DNA from 3 places in the Pseudarthrobacter sp. DSP2-3-2b1 genome. Region 1 is predicted to be linked to each of the others. Evidence: riboswitches for the same ligand, from Rfam matches in the RefSeq annotation. Region 1 holds a riboswitch; each other region holds the start of a gene.
The links. Region 1 has a riboswitch for cyclic di-AMP ahead of ACP7AX_RS02295 (peptidoglycan DD-metalloendopeptidase family protein). Riboswitches for the same ligand answer to the same signal wherever they lie in the genome.
Positions count from the first base shown of each region.

Region 1 (6,056 bases):
ACGGGATCTTCGCCTTCGGCAACAACACTCGCCTTGCCGGTAAGCACAAGGACGAGCGCCCGGCGGAAGGTGATCACCGCCAGCGGTTCATATCCAGCATTCAGAACGAGAGTGCGCATGCACGTACCTCTTTGTGGCCGCACCCGTCAGGGGCACGAGGGCCGGCTGCCCCCGGCATAATCCGGGCTATGGATCGACACCACAAGAGTAAACAAAGAAACCCGTGATTAACTAATCGCCGGCACGGGAACACCGTCGTGTCGGGCACTGGTTCCTCCCCGTGGCGGGGCCGCTCCCCCACTGCCGGTCCCCCAAGGTCGCTCCCCCCAGTGCCGCCCCCCCCTGCCGGTCCCCCGTGAGGCGGCCCGGGACAGCAAAGGACCCCCGCCGGGTGGCGGGGGTCCTTGAAGCTGAAGCAGCTGCTAGGAAACGCGGATGAAAACCGGTCCCGAGCCAACGTTGGCGCTGAATACAACGGTCTGGTTGCCGTTGTAGCCGCCGTGCACTGCCTGGCCGTTGCCGGCGTACACAGCGATGTGGGCAACGCCCGCGCCGCCGTCGGCGTAGTAGATCAGGTCGCCCGGCTGAGCTTCGGCGGCACTCACGGTGCGGCCCAGGCCCAGGTAGCCCGCGGGCCAGTCGTGGAAGTTGATGCCAACGGCAGCCAGGGAGTTGGTCACCAGCATGGTGCAGTCCTGCATAACACCGAGCTGTGCGTAGGCAGCGGAGAGGATTGCTGCTCCCTTGCCGCTGGCAGCAACCGGTGCCGGTGCGGCCGGAGCCGCGGCGGTGGTCACCTTGACAGCAGCGGCGCGGGCCGGAGCAGCGGCGGGAGCTGCTGCTTCCTGCACCTCAACCTCGGGCTCAGGTGCCTCAACAACGGGAGCCGGTGACGTGGTGACAGCAGGCTTCTCGTAGGAGATCGCAATGGTGGATTCAGCGGAGATTACTGCCGGGGCGGAGACCTCAAGCTCAAGGTTCGAGACCGGGGACACTTCACGCTGGACGCTGGTGTCGGCGGCGTTTGCCGCGATACCGCTGGTGAGGACCAGGCCGGAGGCAGCAGCGATAACCGCTGCCTGGCGGCCCATGCCGCCGGCGTTGTCGCCGACAGCCTTGGCAATGACAGCCAGCGAGTTGGTCTTGGTGGTGACCTCGGCGCGGTGCCGTGCAACTGTTGCACGAGTAGTCATTAATTTTCTCTCTTTCGATTTCCTCAGGACCGCGTGGGCAGGCCAGGGTTTGGACGCGCCGGCATCTTGGGGGTACGTCGGCACGTCCCGAACGGGGATTTAGCGAAAGGTTCAGGCGGCATTGGTCCTGCAGCGCGAGGCTGCAGGATTATTGCCCGGCAGGAACCGGGAGCGGTGGTTAGTTAGCCGCCCATGGTGAAGAAGGAGGAGGTGCCCGTGGAGGCCGCCGAGTGGAGCAGCGTGCCCTGTCCCGGGTTGAGCGCGCTGATCATCATGCCGTTGCCGACGTAGATACCAACGTGCGCGCCGCCATTCTGCATGACCAGGTCACCGGGGACCGGCGTGGAGGTCGGCTTCATTGCGGTCCAGGCATTGACGCGGGGAATGCTGATGCCTGCCTGGGCGTAGACCCACTGGGTGAAGCCGGAGCAGTCCCAGCCGCTGGGAGAAGTGCCGCCCCAGACGTAGGGGCTGCCGATGCCGGTGTAGGCAATGGCTGCCAGGCCGGAGCCGGAGGCAGTGGAGACGGCGTCCGCGAGCTTGCTCGGAGCCTTCTCCGTAGCGTCAGTACCCTCGGTAGCGGTAGCCGCGGCGGTCTCAGTGGCCGTCGACTGCGCACGGACCGGTTCGATCTTCGGCGCGGCGGTGGTGGTGACCACCGGGCGTTCGAAGGAAACGGTGGCCGTGGGAGCCGCGGTGACGGCCAGGGCGGCCTGGGCTGACTCGGTGGAGGCGGACACGCCGGCGGTGGAATCCGCAGCGTTGGCCGGAAGTCCCATGGTCAGGATCAGACCTGACGCGGCTGCGATGACTGCAGCCTGGCGACCTACGGTCCCGGCGTTTGCACTGACCGCCTTGGACACTGAGCCCATGGGGTTGGTGCGAACCGTTTGCGCACGGTGGCGCGCAGAATTATGGCGTGAAGACACGAAGGTAGCCTCTCCCAATGCCTGCGAGGTGAGCTGTCGGATTCGGATGGGAGTGCACCCGGCCACGCGGCTTCCTGGGAAGCTTTGCGACTTAACCCCAAGGCCTTCAGAATCAAAGGCCAAAATTGGTTCCCCCGCCCCTGCCAGACGAATTCATGCGAACGGACCTTGAGCGGTGGCAGAGCTAGGCAATCCACTCAAGAACGTCAGCTTCGGAAAAGCTGGCGCGAGTTAGACGTTACAGGACTTCCAGACCAATGTCACATTCAGGTCACGGCATGTCACCGAGATTTGATAGTTGGCCATCATTTGACTCAAAGCCACCCTGTGGGGTCCACGACTTCGCCGTTGACCTGGACCTCGAAGTGGAGGTGGCAGCCCGTGGAGGCGCCGGTGGTTCCGCTGAGCGCAATGACATCGCCGCGGCTGACGGTCTGGCCCATGGTCACGCTGGCGGAGGACAGGTGGTTGTACGTGGTTTCAAGGCCATTGCCGTGATCCACCACGACGCGGTTGCCGCCGCCGTACTGGTGCCAGCCAACGAAGGTGACCGTGCCGCTTGCGGCGGCCTGGACAGACGTCCCGCACTGTGCCGCAAAGTCCTGGCCCCGGTGGAAGTCTCCGGAGCCGCCGGTGATGGGGCTGATCCGGAAGCCGAACGGAGAGGCGGTGGCCAGTTGCGCCAGAGGCGCGCCGAGACTTCCCGCGGAGGCTGCACGGGTGATGGATCCGGCTGACTGCGCGCTCAACAGCTGCTTGAGCTTGCCGTCCGGATCGCCCTTCGTGACGACCGAAGAGCGGCTGAAATCGATCTGCGCGCCGGCGGCGGCGGAGATTTCGGGCTGCGGGGCGGCGGAAACAGCCGAGGCCGGCTGCCCCTGCTCCGGCTGGGCCATCACAGGGCTGGTAGCGGGAACCGTCACGGTAAGGACCAGGCCGGTTGCGGCCAGGGCGATGCCGGCTTTTTGGCCGATGCCGCTGGCCGAGGCGAATTCAGTGATCTGCCGGAAGGGTCCGCGGCGGCGGCGTGCTTCGCGCTGTGAATCGCGGGGCCTGTCGGCGGTAGTGACTTCGGCCGCACGCGGCGCCGAAGCGGGGCCCGCCGCGCGGCGGCGGCCCCTGGAGTATTGCGTGGTCAAAAATGTTCCTCTCTGGATAGCCTGCGAAGTTAGCTGTCGGATTCGGGTCAGAGAGATCAAAGACCCGGTCCGCCGTGACAAGCACTTGGCGCAGAAATATCCCGTGAGGATTCTTCATTGGAAGAGGCTTGCTGCTGACGGACTACACCCCAAGGCAGCCTTGGCTGCCGGTTGTGGTTCCCCCGCCTCTGCCAGTTAGTGACTCGTGCACCTGGTCCGCTGGCAGAGCTCGGCTCCGGATCAGGTAACGCTTTTGTATCGACGTTCTGTTAAAACTATAAATGATTAAGCAGGACAGTAACAATTCCGTTATCTTTGCAGATCCGCTGTCACTGCGCTAAAGAAGGCCGCGCCGAGCCCCCTAGTCCCTTCGAGCAGGCACAACCGACCCGTCAGCCGACGGACACGAATACGTGCGCCGCCACTTCAGGAGGGAGTTCGAGAGCCCCTTCGATGCCCGGCACGCGGACGGAGATGTACTCCCCGACTCGCTCCAGGGTGACCGAAGCGCCGGGGCGGATCCCGCCTTCATCCAGCTGGACCAGCAGTTCGGGCTCCACCTGGATGGGCTCCGCCAGGCGGCTGACTTTGACGCTGGAATCAGGCCCGTAGCCCTGCATGGCCTCCAGGAGATTAATCACACCGTCGTCAAGAAGCGAGGCCGGCGCTCCGCCCAGTGCGGCCAGCCCTGGGATGGGGTTGCCATACGGGGACTCCGTGGGATGGTTCAGCAGTTCGTAGATGCGCCGTTCAACCCGCTCGCTCATCACATGTTCCCACCGGCACGCTTCGTCGTGGACATAGGCCCAGTCGAGGCCAATCACGTCCGCCAGGAGGCGTTCTGCGAGACGGTGCTTGCGCATGACTTCGGTGGCCCGCTTGCGCCCGGTTTCGGTCAGCTCCAGGTGGCGGTCCCCGGAAACCACAACCAGCCCGTCACGTTCCATCCGGCCGATCGTCTGGGACACCGTGGGCCCCGAGTGCCGCAGCCGTTCGGCGATGCGGGCGCGAAGAGCAACAATGTGCTCTTCCTCAAGCTCCAAAATGGTCCGAAGATACATCTCGGTGGTATCAATCAGATCCGTCATACAGCTCAGCTCCTCGAGCGCAGTACCTTGCGTTGTCCCACCGTATCGCGTCCGGCGCAGCGGCGAGGTCCGGTGAAAAGCCTAGCCTATTTTGATTTTGTCCGGATAATTCCGGCCCCTGCAGCATCCGGGCATTCTGTCTCATTGACTGGACTATGACGGTGCCGGTTCGGTGCCAAATAGCCGGTTCAGGCAGAATAAAAGAGGCCCTTGGTCCAGTCACTGCCGGCCACCCCACCGTCCTTCGGACATGAGTCATGTCAAACGCCGAAATTTGGAGCCCCTGTGAGCGAAACCAGCATCACTATTCCTGCCGATCTGCTGCCAAAGGACGGACGGTTCGGCGCAGGCCCCTCCAAGGTCAGGCCTGAGCAGATCGAAGCGCTGTCCGCGGCATCAAAGACCATCCTGGGCACTTCGCACCGCCAGGCGCCGGTGAAGAACCTCGTGGGGTCCGTCCGCGAGGGCCTCAGCCAGTTCTTCCGCGCCCCTGAGGGCTATGAAGTGGTGCTGGGTGTCGGCGGGTCAACGGCGTTCTGGGATATCGCAAGTTTCGGCCTGGTGGAAACGAAGGCGCAGCACCTGTCCTTTGGGGAGTTCGGCTCCAAGTTCGCCTCGGCCACCAACAAGGCCCCGTTCCTTGACGCCTCGTCCATCATCACCTCGGAGCCCGGCACCCGCCCGGCGGCAAAGGCTGAAGCCGGAGTGGACGTGTACGCCTGGCCGCAGAACGAGACCTCCACGGGTGTGGCGGCGCCGGTCAAGCGCGTTGAAGGCGCCGATTCCGGTTCGCTGGTCCTTGTTGACGCCACCTCCGCGGCAGGCGGCCTGGACGTTGATGTTGCCGAGGCCGATGTGTACTACTTCGCACCGCAGAAGAACTTTGCTTCCGACGGCGGCCTGTGGCTTGGGCTGTTCTCCCCCGCCGCCCTGGAACGTGCGGCCCGGATCAAGGCCAGCGGCCGCTGGATCCCGGACTTCCTGGACCTCCAGACGGCCATCGACAACTCCAGGCTGAACCAGACCTACAACACGCCCTCGCTCTCCACCCTGGTGACTCTCGACTCCCAGGTGAAGTGGCTGAACAGCAACGGCGGCCTGGACTTCGCAGCGGCGCGCACCGCGGACTCTGCCGGCAGGATCTACAGCTGGGCCGAGGCTTCAGACTTCGCCACACCCTTTGTGGCCAAGGCCGAGGAACGCTCCAACGTCATCGCCACCATCGACTTTGACGGCTCCATCGACGCCGCCGCGATCGCCAAGGTGCTGCGGGCAAACGGCGTCGTGGACACCGAGCCCTACCGCAAGCTGGGCCGCAACCAGCTCCGGATCGCCACGTTCGTGGCCATCGAACCGGATGACGTCTCCGCTCTGCTGGCCAGCATCGACTTCGTCGTGGGCGAACTCCGCAAGTAACGGACGCTTCAACGTCCGACGGCGTCGTCCGGGTTTTGCTCCCGGCCGGCGCCGTCTGCTGTGTCCCCGGGCTGGGAAACGCCGCCCAGGTGGGATATCACCCGGAAGTGGCGCAGCCCGCGGGCCCGCCGGTTGAACGTGATCCTCAGCTGCTGGGCCCGGATGATCCATAGGAGCCCGATCAGCGCTGCGAGGAGCCCTGAGGCGGCGGCGACCGCAAGTGCCCATCTGGCCCCTGCCACGTTGGCCACCCAGCCCACCAGCGGCGCCCCGATAGGGGTGCCGCCCATG
Region 1 covers NZ_JAFCTI010000001.1:530,944-536,999, forward strand. Annotated here, with positions in the region: gene ACP7AX_RS02280 (HNH endonuclease) at 1-119, opposite strand, end outside; gene ACP7AX_RS02285 (NlpC/P60 family protein) at 423-1,193, opposite strand; gene ACP7AX_RS02290 (C40 family peptidase) at 1,376-2,065, opposite strand; cyclic di-AMP (ydaO/yuaA leader) riboswitch at 2,127-2,292, opposite strand; gene ACP7AX_RS02295 (peptidoglycan DD-metalloendopeptidase family protein) at 2,437-3,261, opposite strand; cyclic di-AMP (ydaO/yuaA leader) riboswitch at 3,265-3,475, opposite strand; gene ACP7AX_RS02300 (iron dependent repressor, metal binding and dimerization domain protein) at 3,654-4,349, opposite strand; gene serC (phosphoserine transaminase) at 4,635-5,765, shown strand; gene ACP7AX_RS02310 (MFS transporter) at 5,774-6,056, opposite strand, start outside.

Region 2 (6,056 bases), on a different contig from region 1:
GTCATCGGCCCGGTACCACGAGCCCTCGTTCTGCAGCGTGGTGTCAATGAAGGCCGCCGCATCCTGCACCCTCTGGCTCATGGCTTACCGTCCGTAGCGCCCGGCAGCGGCGTGGTTGATGCAGAACATCGTCCAGGGACGCGCTTCCAGGCGGCCCTCCGCGATGGGCTGACCACAGACGGCGCAGATCCCATATTTGCCGTCCACGATCCGCTGAAGCGCGGCTTCGACTTCGGCCAGCCCGGAAGTGCTCTGGTCCAGCAGAGCGGCCGCCTGGGACAGTTCGAAGGCAATGGTGGCACCTTCGGGATCGTGTTCGTCGTCCACATTGGAATCCTGGCGGGCCGCATTGGCCGAGGAAATATCGGCCCGGAGCGCCGGCAGCAGGGCAAGTTTCCGGGCGCGCTCGTCCTCGAGGAGGAGCCGGAACCGTTCGAAGTCAGCCATGGGGAAAGCCTAGCCCCGGCGCCCGCCTGAAGGGGCTCGACAACCGCCGGCAGCAGGAGCATGCTGGCAGTCGTAAGCGCCTCAGATGCTGCCTGGCAGCCAGGGACGGACAGCTGATGGGCACAAATCCCGCAGAGAAAGTCAGCGCCATGCCTACAAATATCGTCACCCAGCTGGCAGTGAAGTCCCACGACACTCCGGATGAGAAGCGCCGTCCGGACAAAACCGAAGTGGACGTGGTCAGCCTGGGCGACTACACAGTGGGACGCTTCACCTTCAAGCCCGGGTGGCGTTGGTCAGACTGTATCAAGCCCGTAGTCCAGACCGACTCGTGCCAGAACAACCATGTTGGTTATTGCGTGTCCGGAGCGCTCAGCGTTGAGACTACGAACGGCAACCGCATCAGCATTACCGCCGGCAATTCCTACACCATTCCGCCCGGACACGACGCCTGGGTGGACGGGGACCAGCCCTTCGTGGGTATTGAATTCCTCAGCGCGGCGGAATTCGCGAAGGCGCCGGGAACCTGACGGGCCGCCCTCCGCGGCGGGCCGTCAGTACCAGTTGTTGGCAACCGAATGACTCCAGGCACCGCACGGTGACTTGTACCTGTCCGAGATGTAGGCCAGGCCCCAGTCCACCTGCGTCCGGTAGCTGGTGAGCCAGTCGCTCCCGGCAGAGCCCAGCTTTCCGGGCGGCAGCGCCTGCGGGATGCCGTAAGCGCCCGAATACGGGTTGGTGGCTGTGGTCAGCCAGTTGGATTCCTTGGTCCACAGCTGGGCCAGGCACTGGAACTGGTCCTGGCCCCACCCGTAGGCGGACAGCCGCCCGGAGGCGTAGCTCTTCGCGCCGGCCGGATCGTTCACCGCGCCGCCCGGTATTGATGGCACGACGACGGCGGGTGGCGGAGCCGGCGTCGGGCTTGGAACGGGAGCCGGTGCTGCCGGCGGTGGTGCAACGGGTGCCACCGGCGCGGGGTTCACTGGTTTCCGGGCGGCTGCCAGGGCGGCCGCCTCAGCAGCCGCCTCCGCCTGTTGGCGTGCCTGCTCGGCAGCCGCGGCGCGCTTGGCTTCCTGGGCACTCTCGTACGCGGCGAGGGCTGCTTGGCCCTGCCTGAATTCACCTTCCACGGCCGCCGTTGTCCCTTTGAGGGATGCAAGCTGTGCGGTGAGCTCCTGGCCGTGGTCCTGTTGCTCCTTGATCTGACGGGCCGTGGCTTCCTGGGCTGACTTGGCGGCGTCGAGCTTGTTCCTGGCCTCTCCTGACAACCGCTCACGCTCCGCCCTGGCCGCCTTCTCCTGCCCGGCCAAAGCCTGCGACACCCGCTCGGCAGCTGAGGCCTTACTCACCAGGGTGGCTGTCTTGTCACTCACGATCTGAACGATGTTGAGGCCTTGGATGCTGTTGGTCTGCACGGCATCCAAGGCCACGAAGAAGCCCATATTGGTGCCGCCGGTCTTGTAGGACTGGGCCGCCAGCGCTCCGATGTCCTTCCTGTGCTGTGCCAGCTCGGCGGTGGCGCGGGTGGTCTGGGCGGTCAGTTCGTCCAATCGTGCACCCGCGGCCTGCAGGGCTGTTTCCGCGACCGCGTACTCGGCCGCAGAACTGACGGCGGCGGTCCCCAGTTCTTCGCCGCGCTCCTGGAGACCTCCCAGGAGGTTAGTGATTTGGGTGACCTCCGCGGCTTTCCCGGCCTCACTTTGCTTGGCGTTTTCCACGTCCTGCCACGACGGATACCCACCGGGTGGCGCTTCGCCGCCGGCGTGGGCGGGCAAGATTGATAACGAGGCGGCAAAGGCCAGCGCCAAGGTTCCTGCAATGGCAGGCAGCCTCACTTTTTGGAGAAAACGCGACATAGTTTGTGAGCCTACCCGGCATATAAGGCATTCCGCCCCTGACCTGCAACATCGTGACGGTCAGGTGTTCAAGCAGGCGCAGAAGCGAGGCACTTCTACCGCTTACATTCCGTTACCGGAATGTGACATTGCCGGCGAGTAGAGGTTATGGTCGTCCGGTGCCCCGGTTCAAAGCCGGGACATTCCCGTCAGTATGCCGAGCCCTGCCGCTGAACCGGGACCCCAGCTCATAACTGGCAGGGACGGGGGAACCACGTTTCCACGGCTTCGAAGGAAGCCTTGGGGTTAAGTCGATAGCGCTCCGTCCTTGACGGAAGCGTTGCCGGCCGGGTGTCTCCGACCCGAACCCGACAGCTCACCCCGCAGGCATGGGAGAGGCAATCAACCATGTCCAAGAACACCACTTCCGCACGCCATCGTGCCGCTGCAAACCGCTCTATTGTGCTGACAGGCCTGTCTTCGACAGCTAAAGCACACGCCCGCACCATCGGCAGGCCAGCCCTGATCGCTGTGGCCGCGTCCGGAATGCTCTTCAGTGCCGGCACCGCAGCCCAGGCAGGCGTCCACGGCCCTGACACGGCCGGAAGCACCAACGTCCAGGGCCAGGCCAGCGCACCCGCTGCCGCCCCGGCAGCCGCCACGGCTCCCGCAGCAGGCAACGTCCACACCGTCGTTTCGGGTGACACGCTGGGCGCTATTTCCGCCGCCAACGGTGTTGCCCTCAACGACGTCCTGGCCGCCAACGGCCTGTCGATCACTGCCATCATCTACCCCGGCGACCAGATCCAGATTCCTGGTGCCGGCTACGCTGCGCCGGCACCTGCCCAGGCAGTCGCTGCGCCGGCCGCCCCGACCAACACCGGCATCCGGCTGGCGTCCACCGCGGCACCGGCAGCTCCGGCAGCTCCTGCAGCCGCGGCTCCGTCCGGTGCAGCAGGCTCCGCCATCCTGGCGTCCGCCTACTCACAGGTGGGAATCCAGCAGGACTGCACCGCCATGGTGGAGAAGGCACTGCGCTCGGTCGGTAAGAGTGTGGGAGACCTGGCCCCCGGCCAGTTCTTCCAGTACGGCAGCGTGGTGGGGGCCCCGGCCGCCGGTGACCTGGTTATCACGGCCGGCCACGTGGGCGTTTACGCCGGCAACGGCCAGGTTGTCAGCGGCGGCGTGGACGGTTTCAAGACCGAAGTCCACTCCATCAGCTGGCTCACGGGAGCATCCTTCGTCCGCGTAGCGTGATCCCAGCCGGAACGAACGGCGGCGGGGCAGCCTCAAGCAGCCCCGCCGCCGCCGTCCGCTGATTTTGTCAGGTCCCGCAGAAAGTCCGGTAGCTCCCGAAGTCCTCCGGCGCGGGGCCGGCATATCGCTCAAGGCCAGGCCGCTCCGTATACGGATCCGCCAGCACATTTACTAAACGGTTGAAGGGGCCAAGGTCCCCGGCCGTGGCTGCTGCGAGGGCCTCCTCAACCAGGTGGTTCCGGGGGATGTACACGGGGTTGGCCCGGTTCATGGGTTCCGCGTCCGGAGCAAGCGCCTGCCAGCGTTCAGCCCAGGCCTCGAACGCTGCGGGATCCACAAACAAATCACTGACAGCTTCAGTGGTTCCACCGGCTGCTGAGCTGAGGCTGCGGAAGAACGACGTGTAGTCCACTTCCCCTTCCGCCAGCATCGCCAGGAGTTCGTTGGCCAGCGGCGCCACCACGTCGTCCTGGGCCGCCGCCTCCAGCCCGAGCTTGGCCTTCATCCCGGCCAGCCAAGCGGCGCTGTATTCCCCGCGGAAGGCGCCGAGCGACTCCACGGCCATGGCAACAGCCTGCTCCTGGTCCTCATGGAGCAGGGGCAACAGTGCCTCGGCGAGCCTGGTGAGGTTCCATTCGGCAATAAGCGGCTGGTTGGCGTAGGCATAGCGCCCGCCCTGATCGATTGAGCTGTACACGGCGGCCGGGTTGAAGGCGTCCATAAAGGCACAGGGACCGTAGTCGATGGTTTCGCCGGAGATGGCCATGTTGTCCGTGTTCATCACACCGTGAACAAACCCCACCAGCATCCAATGAGCAACCAGCGACGCCTGGGCGGCTATCACAGCATCAAAGAAAGCCACATAGGGGTGTGCAGCCTTGGCCGCTGCCGGATAGTGGCGGCCGATCGCATGGTCGGCAAGGCGGCGGAGGAGTTCAGTGTCGCCATTGACCCTGGCGAACTGGAAACTCCCCACCCTCAGGTGGCTGCCCGCGACCCGGGTGAGTACAGCCCCGGGCAGCATCGTTTCGCGCTGCACCGCCCGCCCTGTCCCGACGACGGCGAGGGACCGCGTGGTGGGGATCCCCATCGCGTGCATGGACTCGCTGACGAGGTACTCGCGCAGCATTGGGCCGACGACGGCGAGGCCGTCGCCCGCGCGGGCGAACGGTGTGCGTCCGGAACCCTTAAGATGAACGTCGCGGAGCCGCCCGCGGGCGTCCGTGATTTCCCCGAGGAGCAGTGCCCGGCCGTCGCCCAGAATCGGCGAGTAACCGCCGAACTGGTGGCCCGCATAAGCCTGGGCAACAGGAGTGGCACCGTCCGGGACCAGGTTGCCGATCAGCAGGCGCGTCCCTTCAGGAGTGCGAAGCTCAGCCGGATCCAGGCCCAGCTCAGCGGCCAACGGCTCATTCAGGACCAGAAGTTGCGGGTCCGGAGCCTCCTCCGCCTGCCAGGGAACGGCCAGCTCTTCGAGGTCGCGGGCGAACCGGCCCTCGAAGGACAGCGTGGTTTCTGCTGCAGCTCTCATCTCTCAAGACTACCCGCGGGGGCTGTATCCACAGCCGACTCCGGGGGCTCCGGAAGTGGGCAGCGCCTAAAATGTTTGTCCCCTGGACTCGCTGCAACGCTTAGACGTGCTGCTTGAACCAGGCCAAGGTGTCGTTCCAGGCTGCCGTGGCCTGAGCCTCGTTGTAGCGCTCGCCCGTATCATTGTGGAAGGCGTGGTCGACGCCGGGATAAACGGTGATCTGATGCGTGATGTTGTTCGCTGCCAGGGCATCGCGGAGGGCGGGCATGGCCCCGGTGATCCGCTGGTCGCGTTCAGCGTATACGCCGAACACCGCTGCCTTGATTGAGGGAACCTTGGTCAGGTCCGGGGCGGGTCCGTAGAACGCGGCGGTGGCTTTCAGGCCGGGCAGCTCCGTCGCCGCCTGCCAGGTGATGCCGCCGCCAAAGCAGTAGCCATTCATGGCTATCCGCTCCGGGTCCACAAAGACCTGCCCTTGGAGGTACTCCAAAGCCGCCGCGAAGTCCGCAACGTGGCGGGGGGCCCCTGCACGGGTGAGTGCTCCGGAGACTGCGTCGGAGTCGAGGCTGGCGGTCCCGCCCTCCCGGCTCAGCAGGTCCAGGGCCAACGCAGCATAGCCGGCCTTGGCGAAACGCCGCGCAACGTCCTGGATATGCGGTGTGAGCCCTCGGTTTTCGTGGCAGATCATCACCGCCGGACCGGACTGTCCGGAGTCCGGCCGCGCGAGATAACCACTGATCTCGGTGCCGCCGGACGCGAACGTGACGGTCGCCGTCGTGAGCCCCGCATCTCCTTCCGGCACGGAAAGCGGGCTTTTTGCCCCGGGAACCGCACTTCCGGTGGGTGCGCTGCCGGCCGCGGAGGAAGGCGGGGGGCCGGAGCTCGGCATCGGGTCGCTGCCGGAGGGTACTTCCTCCGGGGTGCAGCCCACCAGCAACATGGCTGCTGACGCTGCGGTCATGCTTCCCATGATGAACGCGACCCGG
Region 2 covers NZ_JAFCTI010000005.1:107,288-113,343, forward strand. Annotated here, with positions in the region: gene ACP7AX_RS08220 (DNA alkylation repair protein) at 1-81, opposite strand, end outside; gene ACP7AX_RS08225 (TraR/DksA C4-type zinc finger protein) at 85-447, opposite strand; gene ACP7AX_RS08230 (cupin domain-containing protein) at 597-977, shown strand; gene ACP7AX_RS08235 (lytic transglycosylase domain-containing protein) at 1,002-2,303, opposite strand; cyclic di-AMP (ydaO/yuaA leader) riboswitch at 2,501-2,687, shown strand; gene ACP7AX_RS08240 (LysM peptidoglycan-binding domain-containing protein) at 2,691-3,539, shown strand; gene ACP7AX_RS08245 (protein adenylyltransferase SelO) at 3,607-5,070, opposite strand; gene ACP7AX_RS08250 (dienelactone hydrolase family protein) at 5,171-6,056, opposite strand, start outside.
Region 2: it holds a riboswitch for cyclic di-AMP, as region 1 does, so the genes downstream of both, ACP7AX_RS08240 (LysM peptidoglycan-binding domain-containing protein) here and ACP7AX_RS02295 (peptidoglycan DD-metalloendopeptidase family protein) in region 1, are expected to answer to the same signal.

Region 3 (6,056 bases), on a different contig from region 1:
GGCGTTACCCACATACGACCGGAAACGGGAAGCGTCCTTAATTCAGCTCGCTAGGCTGGGATTCACAGCACGCTCACAGGAACCCCATAGCGCGCGCTAACCGAAGGATCGGAGAGTTGTCACATGGCCACCTCGCACTCCATGACCAACAACCTCCCGCAGCTCACCCACCCGGACGGCTCCCCCATCCGCGCCCTGGTGGTTGACGACGAACCCAGCCTCTCCGAGCTCATGAGCATGGGGCTGCGCATGGCGGGCTGGTCTGTTGCCGTGGCCGCCGATGGCCCCGAGGCCGTCAAACTCGCCAAGGAGTTCCGCCCGGACGTCCTGGTATTGGATGTGATGCTGCCAGGGTTCGACGGCGTTGAGCTGCTGGGCAGGATCAGGGCCTTCGCACCCGAGGTTCCGGCCCTTTTCCTGACGGCCAAAGACGCCGTCCAGGACCGGATCGTCGGCCTGGCTGCCGGCGGGGACGATTACGTCACCAAGCCATTCAGCATGGAAGAAGTCCTGCTGCGGCTGCACCGTCTGGTTCAGCGGTCCGGTGTCGCCGCTATGGACACCGCCGAGCTCGTGGTGGGCGATCTTGTCCTCAACATCGACACCCGCGAGGTGAGCCGCGCCGGCGACGACCTCCAGCTCACTGCCACCCAGTTCGAACTGCTCCGCTACCTGATGGAAAACCCCAAACGAGTGATCAGTAAGGCTCAAATCCTGGACCGCGTCTGGAACTACGATTTCGGCGGACAGGCCAACATCGTGGAACTCTACATTTCCTACCTCCGCAAAAAAGTCGACTCGGTACACCCGCCCATGATCCACACCGTGCGCGGCGCCGGCTACGTCATCAAGCCTGCGGAGTAGCGCCGCCATGTCGCCGCCGCGGGCAACCCCGCCACCCACACGGAGCTGGCTCAAACCCGCCACCTGGCACCTGCGCACCCGCCTTGTATTGCTAGCCATGGCCCTGCTGGTAGCCATCTGCGGCTCTGTAGGACTGTTCAGCTACGCCTCGATGGACTCTTTCCTCACCCGGCAACTCGACGAACAGTTGACCCAGGCCGCCGCCCGGTCCAACGATCCCGGCCGGCCCCCCGCGGGCGGATTCAACGGCAGGGACCCGCTGGACGCCCGTGGCCAAAGTGTCGGAACCCTCAACGCGCGGATCGTGAACGGCCAGATCAACAGCGGCGGCTACCTCGACTCGGACACCACGCGCTCCGCCCTCAGCTCAGAGGACAAGCAAACCCTGCTTGCCTTGGCGCAGAACGGAAATCCCGTGGACCGTTCGCTGTCCAACGGGGATTATCGGATTGTCGCCGTGGCGACCGGCTACGGCGACGTCCTGGTGACCGGCCTTCCGCTCGCAGCCAAGGAAAGCACCCTCGCCTCGCTGGTGTGGACGTTCACATTCGTTTCCCTCGGCGGCCTGGCGCTGATTGGCCTTGCCGGGACCGTGCTCATCCGGCGCACTATGAAGCCGCTGGAGCAGCTCTCGGAGGTCGCCACCCGAGTCTCGCAGCTCCCCCTGGATGCCGGTGAGGTGGCACTCGCGGTGCGCGTCCCGCCGTCGAACTCTAATCCCGGAACCGAGGTAGGCAGCGTCGGGCACGCGCTCAACCTCATGCTGGACAACGTGGCCAATGCCCTGGAGGCGCGGCAGAAGAGCGAAACCAAAGTGCGGCAGTTCGTGGCCGACGCGTCCCACGAACTCCGCACCCCGCTGACGGCCATCCGCGGTTACACAGAGCTAATGCGGATGACCGAAAACTTCACGCCGGACGGCCGGAAATCGCTGGCCCGCGTGCAGAGCCAGTCCGAACGCATGACGGCCCTGGTGGAGGACCTTCTCCTGCTCGCCCGGCTCGACGAAGGCCAGCCGCTGAAACTGGGCGAAGTGGACCTCACCCAACTGGTAATTGAGACCGTCAGTGACGAAAAAGTTATGGCCCCGGGTCACAGCTGGCGTCTCGAGCTGCCGGATGAGCCGATCGCTGTCACCGGCGATGCATCGCAGTTGCGCCAGGTTCTGGTGAACCTGCTCTCCAACGCCCGCAAGCACACGCCTCCCGGCACCACGGTGGTGACCGGCGTCTGCAGCGCAGCTGATGGGAGCGCCGAAGTAACGGTAACGGACGACGGCGGCGGCATGCCGGCTGACTTCGTGGACCAGGCGTTTTCGCGCTTTGCCCGCGCAGACGCTGCCCGGGCGGGCACGGCACCGGCCTCCGGATCTGCGGCTTCCGAAGGCACCAGCGGACTCGGCTTGTCCATCGTCCAGTCGATCGTGGAGGCTCACGGCGGAACGGTGACCGTAGATTCCGGCCCCGGCAAGACTGTTTTCAAGCTTCGCCTGCCCTTCGCCCACTGACCCTGCAAGCCGACACACCGCCGTCGTGATCTCCGTTACCAAAATGTGACTTAAGCGCTGAGCTCCTGTACCGTCGATTAGGTGCAGCTCTATCGGGCTGCATATCCGGATGACGCCAAGCTCTGCCGCTTCCCGGATTCCGCGTTCAGAGGCAGAGGCGGGGGACCCACGGTCCCGGGCCACGAGTGCCCTTGGGGTTAAGCCAGCACGTGATTTTCCGTGTGGCCGGATGCCCTCATCCGAACCCGACAGCTAACTCCGTAGGTGTGAGAGGCGATCCATCATGTCTGAATTCAAGGTACAAACGCGCCCTGAGAACGGGTCAGAGAAACTGCACGGCCGCCATGAAGTTACCGAGGCAGGCGCGGCACCGGGAGCTACCGAGTCCGGCTCCCCCACGTCACCCCGCGCAAAATTCCCGTCCTTTGGCCGCCGCGCAGCCGTATTCACCGCGGCGTGCGCCCTCCTTGTAGGCGTCGGCGCCGCAGGCCATGCCTCGGACGCCAATTTCCTGACGGCCAGCGAGACTGCGCCGGCTTCCGGTGCCTCCGCTGACGCGGATTCCAACCTGAGCTTCGAAAAGGCCGAGATCCAGGCCAAGCCTTCCCCGGAAGCCGCGCCGGCCGAAATCAGCGTCGCGCCTCAGGCTGCCGAGCCGGCACCCGCGGCTCCTGCGCCTGACCCTGCTCCTGCGCCCGCCCCGGCACCTGAGCCTGCCCCGGCGCCCGCTCCCGTTGTAGCAATTGATGACCCGGCCGGCGCCCAGGCGTACGCCGCCGGGCAGCTAGCCTCCTACGGCTGGGCGGCTGACCAGATGCAGTGCCTGAAGACGCTCTGGACCAAGGAATCCGATTGGACCACCACGGCCACCAACCCCAGCAGCGGCGCGTATGGCATCGTCCAGTCGCTGCCTGCGGAGAAGATGGCGAGCGCCGGTGCGGATTACCGCACCAATTACCGCACGCAGATCAACTGGGGCCTGAACTACATCCAGGAGCGCTACCAGTCGCCCTGCGGCGCGCTGAACTTCCACCTCTCCAACAACTGGTACTAAGCCGCACCACTGGTACTAAGCCGCACACAACTGATACCAGCCGCACAGCCGGTAACAGCCGCACACCCGATACCGGCCGAACAAGGACCTGGCGCAGCCCGTACCGGACGCTACTGGTCCCGCCAGCTGTAGTACCAGCTGGCCCAGCATCTGTTGGCGCCGCGCCCGCCGGGGCATACTGGGGCCATGGAATTCACCACCACCATTCTCGGCAGCGGCAACAAGACCGGCATAGAGGTTCCGCCGGAGGTGGTTGCCGGACTCGGAGCGGGCAAGCGACCTCCGGTGGTGGTGACCATCAACGGCAAAAGCTACCGCAGCAGCATCGCCGTGATGGGCGGGCAGAACCTGATCGCTGTCAGCGAGCACAACCGCGAGTTCACCGGCGTTTCAGCCGGTGACACCGTGGAGGTGCACGTCGAGCTGGACACGCAGCCCCGCATAGTCGAGGTTCCGGACGACCTTGCCGCGGCCTTGGCTGCCGAACCTGACGCGCAGGCGTTCTATGCCACGCTCAGCTACAGCGGTCAGCGGCGTTATGTGGAACCCCTCGCGGACGCCAAGACACCGGAGACCCGGGCACGGCGGATCGCGAAGGTAGTTGCCGATCTCAAAGCTGGAAAGAAATAGTCCTTAGTCCCTGCGCATCTGCAGCCACAGAAGCGGTAACTGCTGAGTAGTCCGGGATATGCAGGACGCCGGGCGGCAGCGCTCCAGTGTTGGCTCCCACTGCGATGGTCCGGATGCCGGCGGCCACCCCGGCAGCAATTCCTGCCGGCGCATCTTCAAACACCACGGCGTCCCCGGGCTCCACGCCCAACAGGCGTGCCGCCGTCAGGTAGCCCTCAGGGTGCGGCTTGCCGAAGGTCACAACGTCAGCCGTCACGGACGTGCCTGGCATTGCGAGTCCGGCGGCGTCCATCCTGATATCCGCCAGAATCCGGTCGGCGGACGTCACCAGCGCCACGGCGTCGGCGGGCAAGCTTGCGAGCAGCCGGGCGGCCCCGGGCAGGGCGATGATGCCGGCAGTCCGCACCCGTTCCATGGCACTAAGTTCCTCGGTGAGCGCCAGGACATCCGACCCCGCCGGAGCGAACCGCCGCACCGTATCGACGGCCTGGACACCATGGGAGGTCCGCAGGATTTCGGCAATGTCCAGGCTGTACCGGGCCGCGAACTCACCCCATACCTCCTCCACCACAGCCGTGGAGTCCACCAGGGTTCCGTCCATGTCAAAGAGGACGGCACGGCAGGTGAGCGTGCGTGCTGCAGAAGGAGCGGGGAGGGTCATGCTCCCCATTTTGCCTTGCGCGGATTCGCCATACGGCTTTACCCGGCGCGCTATGTTCCGGGTCCGGGGATGTCGCGCCCGGGGATGTACTGCACGGCCCATTTGTTGCCGTCCGGATCCGCAAAATAGACGAAGTGACCCCAGTCCTGCACGTCAATATCGCTGACATCCACGCCGTTGTTTTTCAGGTGGTCGTGGGCCGCCTGGATGTCAGTGACCACGAGCTGCAGGTTCGGCGCACTGCCCGGCGGGGCATCCGTGAGCCCCTCGCCGATGCTGATGGAGCAGGCGGAGCCAGTCGGGGTGAGTTGGACGAAGCGGATTCCGTCAGTGGGCCGTTCGTCGAAGTCCGCGTTGAAACCTACTTTGTTGACGTAGAAGTCCTTGGCGCGGTCGACGTCGGATACGGGCACAAAAACGAGTTCAAGTTTCCAGTCCATCCGCACAGGGTAGCGGCGGGGCTGGGAATCCGGTAGGGCCGGCTGCCCTCTGTCAGCCTGCGATGCCATAGAGGCGGTCGCCTGCGTCGCCGAGCCCGGGGACGATGTACGACTTCTCGTTGAGCTTCTCGTCGATGGACGCCAGGACGATGGTTACGTTGGCGTCGGCCAGTTCTTCCTCCAGCTTGGCCAGACCCTCCGGTGCGGCCAGGAGGCAAATGCAGGTCACATCCGAAGCGCCACGCTTGAACAGGAACTTGATGGCTTCGCGCAGAGTGCCGCCGGTGGCCAGCATGGGATCCAGCACGAAAATCTGCCGGTCGGTGAGGTCCTCGGGGAGTCGCTCGGCGTAGGTGATGATGTCCAGGGTCTCTTCATCCCGGGCCATGCCCAGGAAACCCACTTCGGCGGTGGGGACGAGCTTGGTCATGCCTTCGAGCATGCCCAGGCCGGCGCGGAGAATGGGAACCACCAGCGGAGTGGGCTTGGTGAAGGCGGTTCCCACCGTGGTGCTGACCGGAGTCTCGATGGTGACCGGCTGGGTGCGGACCTCGCGGGTGGCCTCGTAAGCCAGGAGGGTCACCAGCTCTTCCGTCAGCTGCCGGAAGACCGGTGACGGGGTGTTCTTGTCCCTCAGGACGGTGAGCTTATGGGCGACCAGCGGGTGGTCCACAACGAGAGTGCGCATGGGTCAAAACTATCACCCGGGCGCAGAGCCACCGCCCGAGGATCCACCGCCTGCACCGCGTTCAGTTGAGCCCCCTGTTGAGCCCTGAACACGCGCACCATCTTCGGTGTGGTCGTCCCGCAGGACCGGGTGTTCGAACGTGGGAGCCGGCCCGGCATGCTCATGCTTGCGCGTCAGATGGAAGAGCCGGTGCGCCAGGATCACCATGCCCA
Region 3 covers NZ_JAFCTI010000016.1:5,442-11,497, reverse strand. Annotated here, with positions in the region: gene ACP7AX_RS16980 (response regulator transcription factor) at 124-864, shown strand; gene ACP7AX_RS16975 (HAMP domain-containing sensor histidine kinase) at 872-2,371, shown strand; cyclic di-AMP (ydaO/yuaA leader) riboswitch at 2,499-2,649, shown strand; gene ACP7AX_RS16970 (hypothetical protein) at 2,655-3,425, shown strand; gene ACP7AX_RS16965 (YdeI/OmpD-associated family protein) at 3,612-4,055, shown strand; gene ACP7AX_RS16960 (HAD-IA family hydrolase) at 4,036-4,716, opposite strand; gene ACP7AX_RS16955 (glyoxalase superfamily protein) at 4,767-5,156, opposite strand; gene upp (uracil phosphoribosyltransferase) at 5,209-5,844, opposite strand; gene ACP7AX_RS16945 (phosphatase PAP2 family protein) at 5,857-6,056, opposite strand, start outside.
Region 3: it holds a riboswitch for cyclic di-AMP, as region 1 does, so the genes downstream of both, ACP7AX_RS16970 (hypothetical protein) here and ACP7AX_RS02295 (peptidoglycan DD-metalloendopeptidase family protein) in region 1, are expected to answer to the same signal.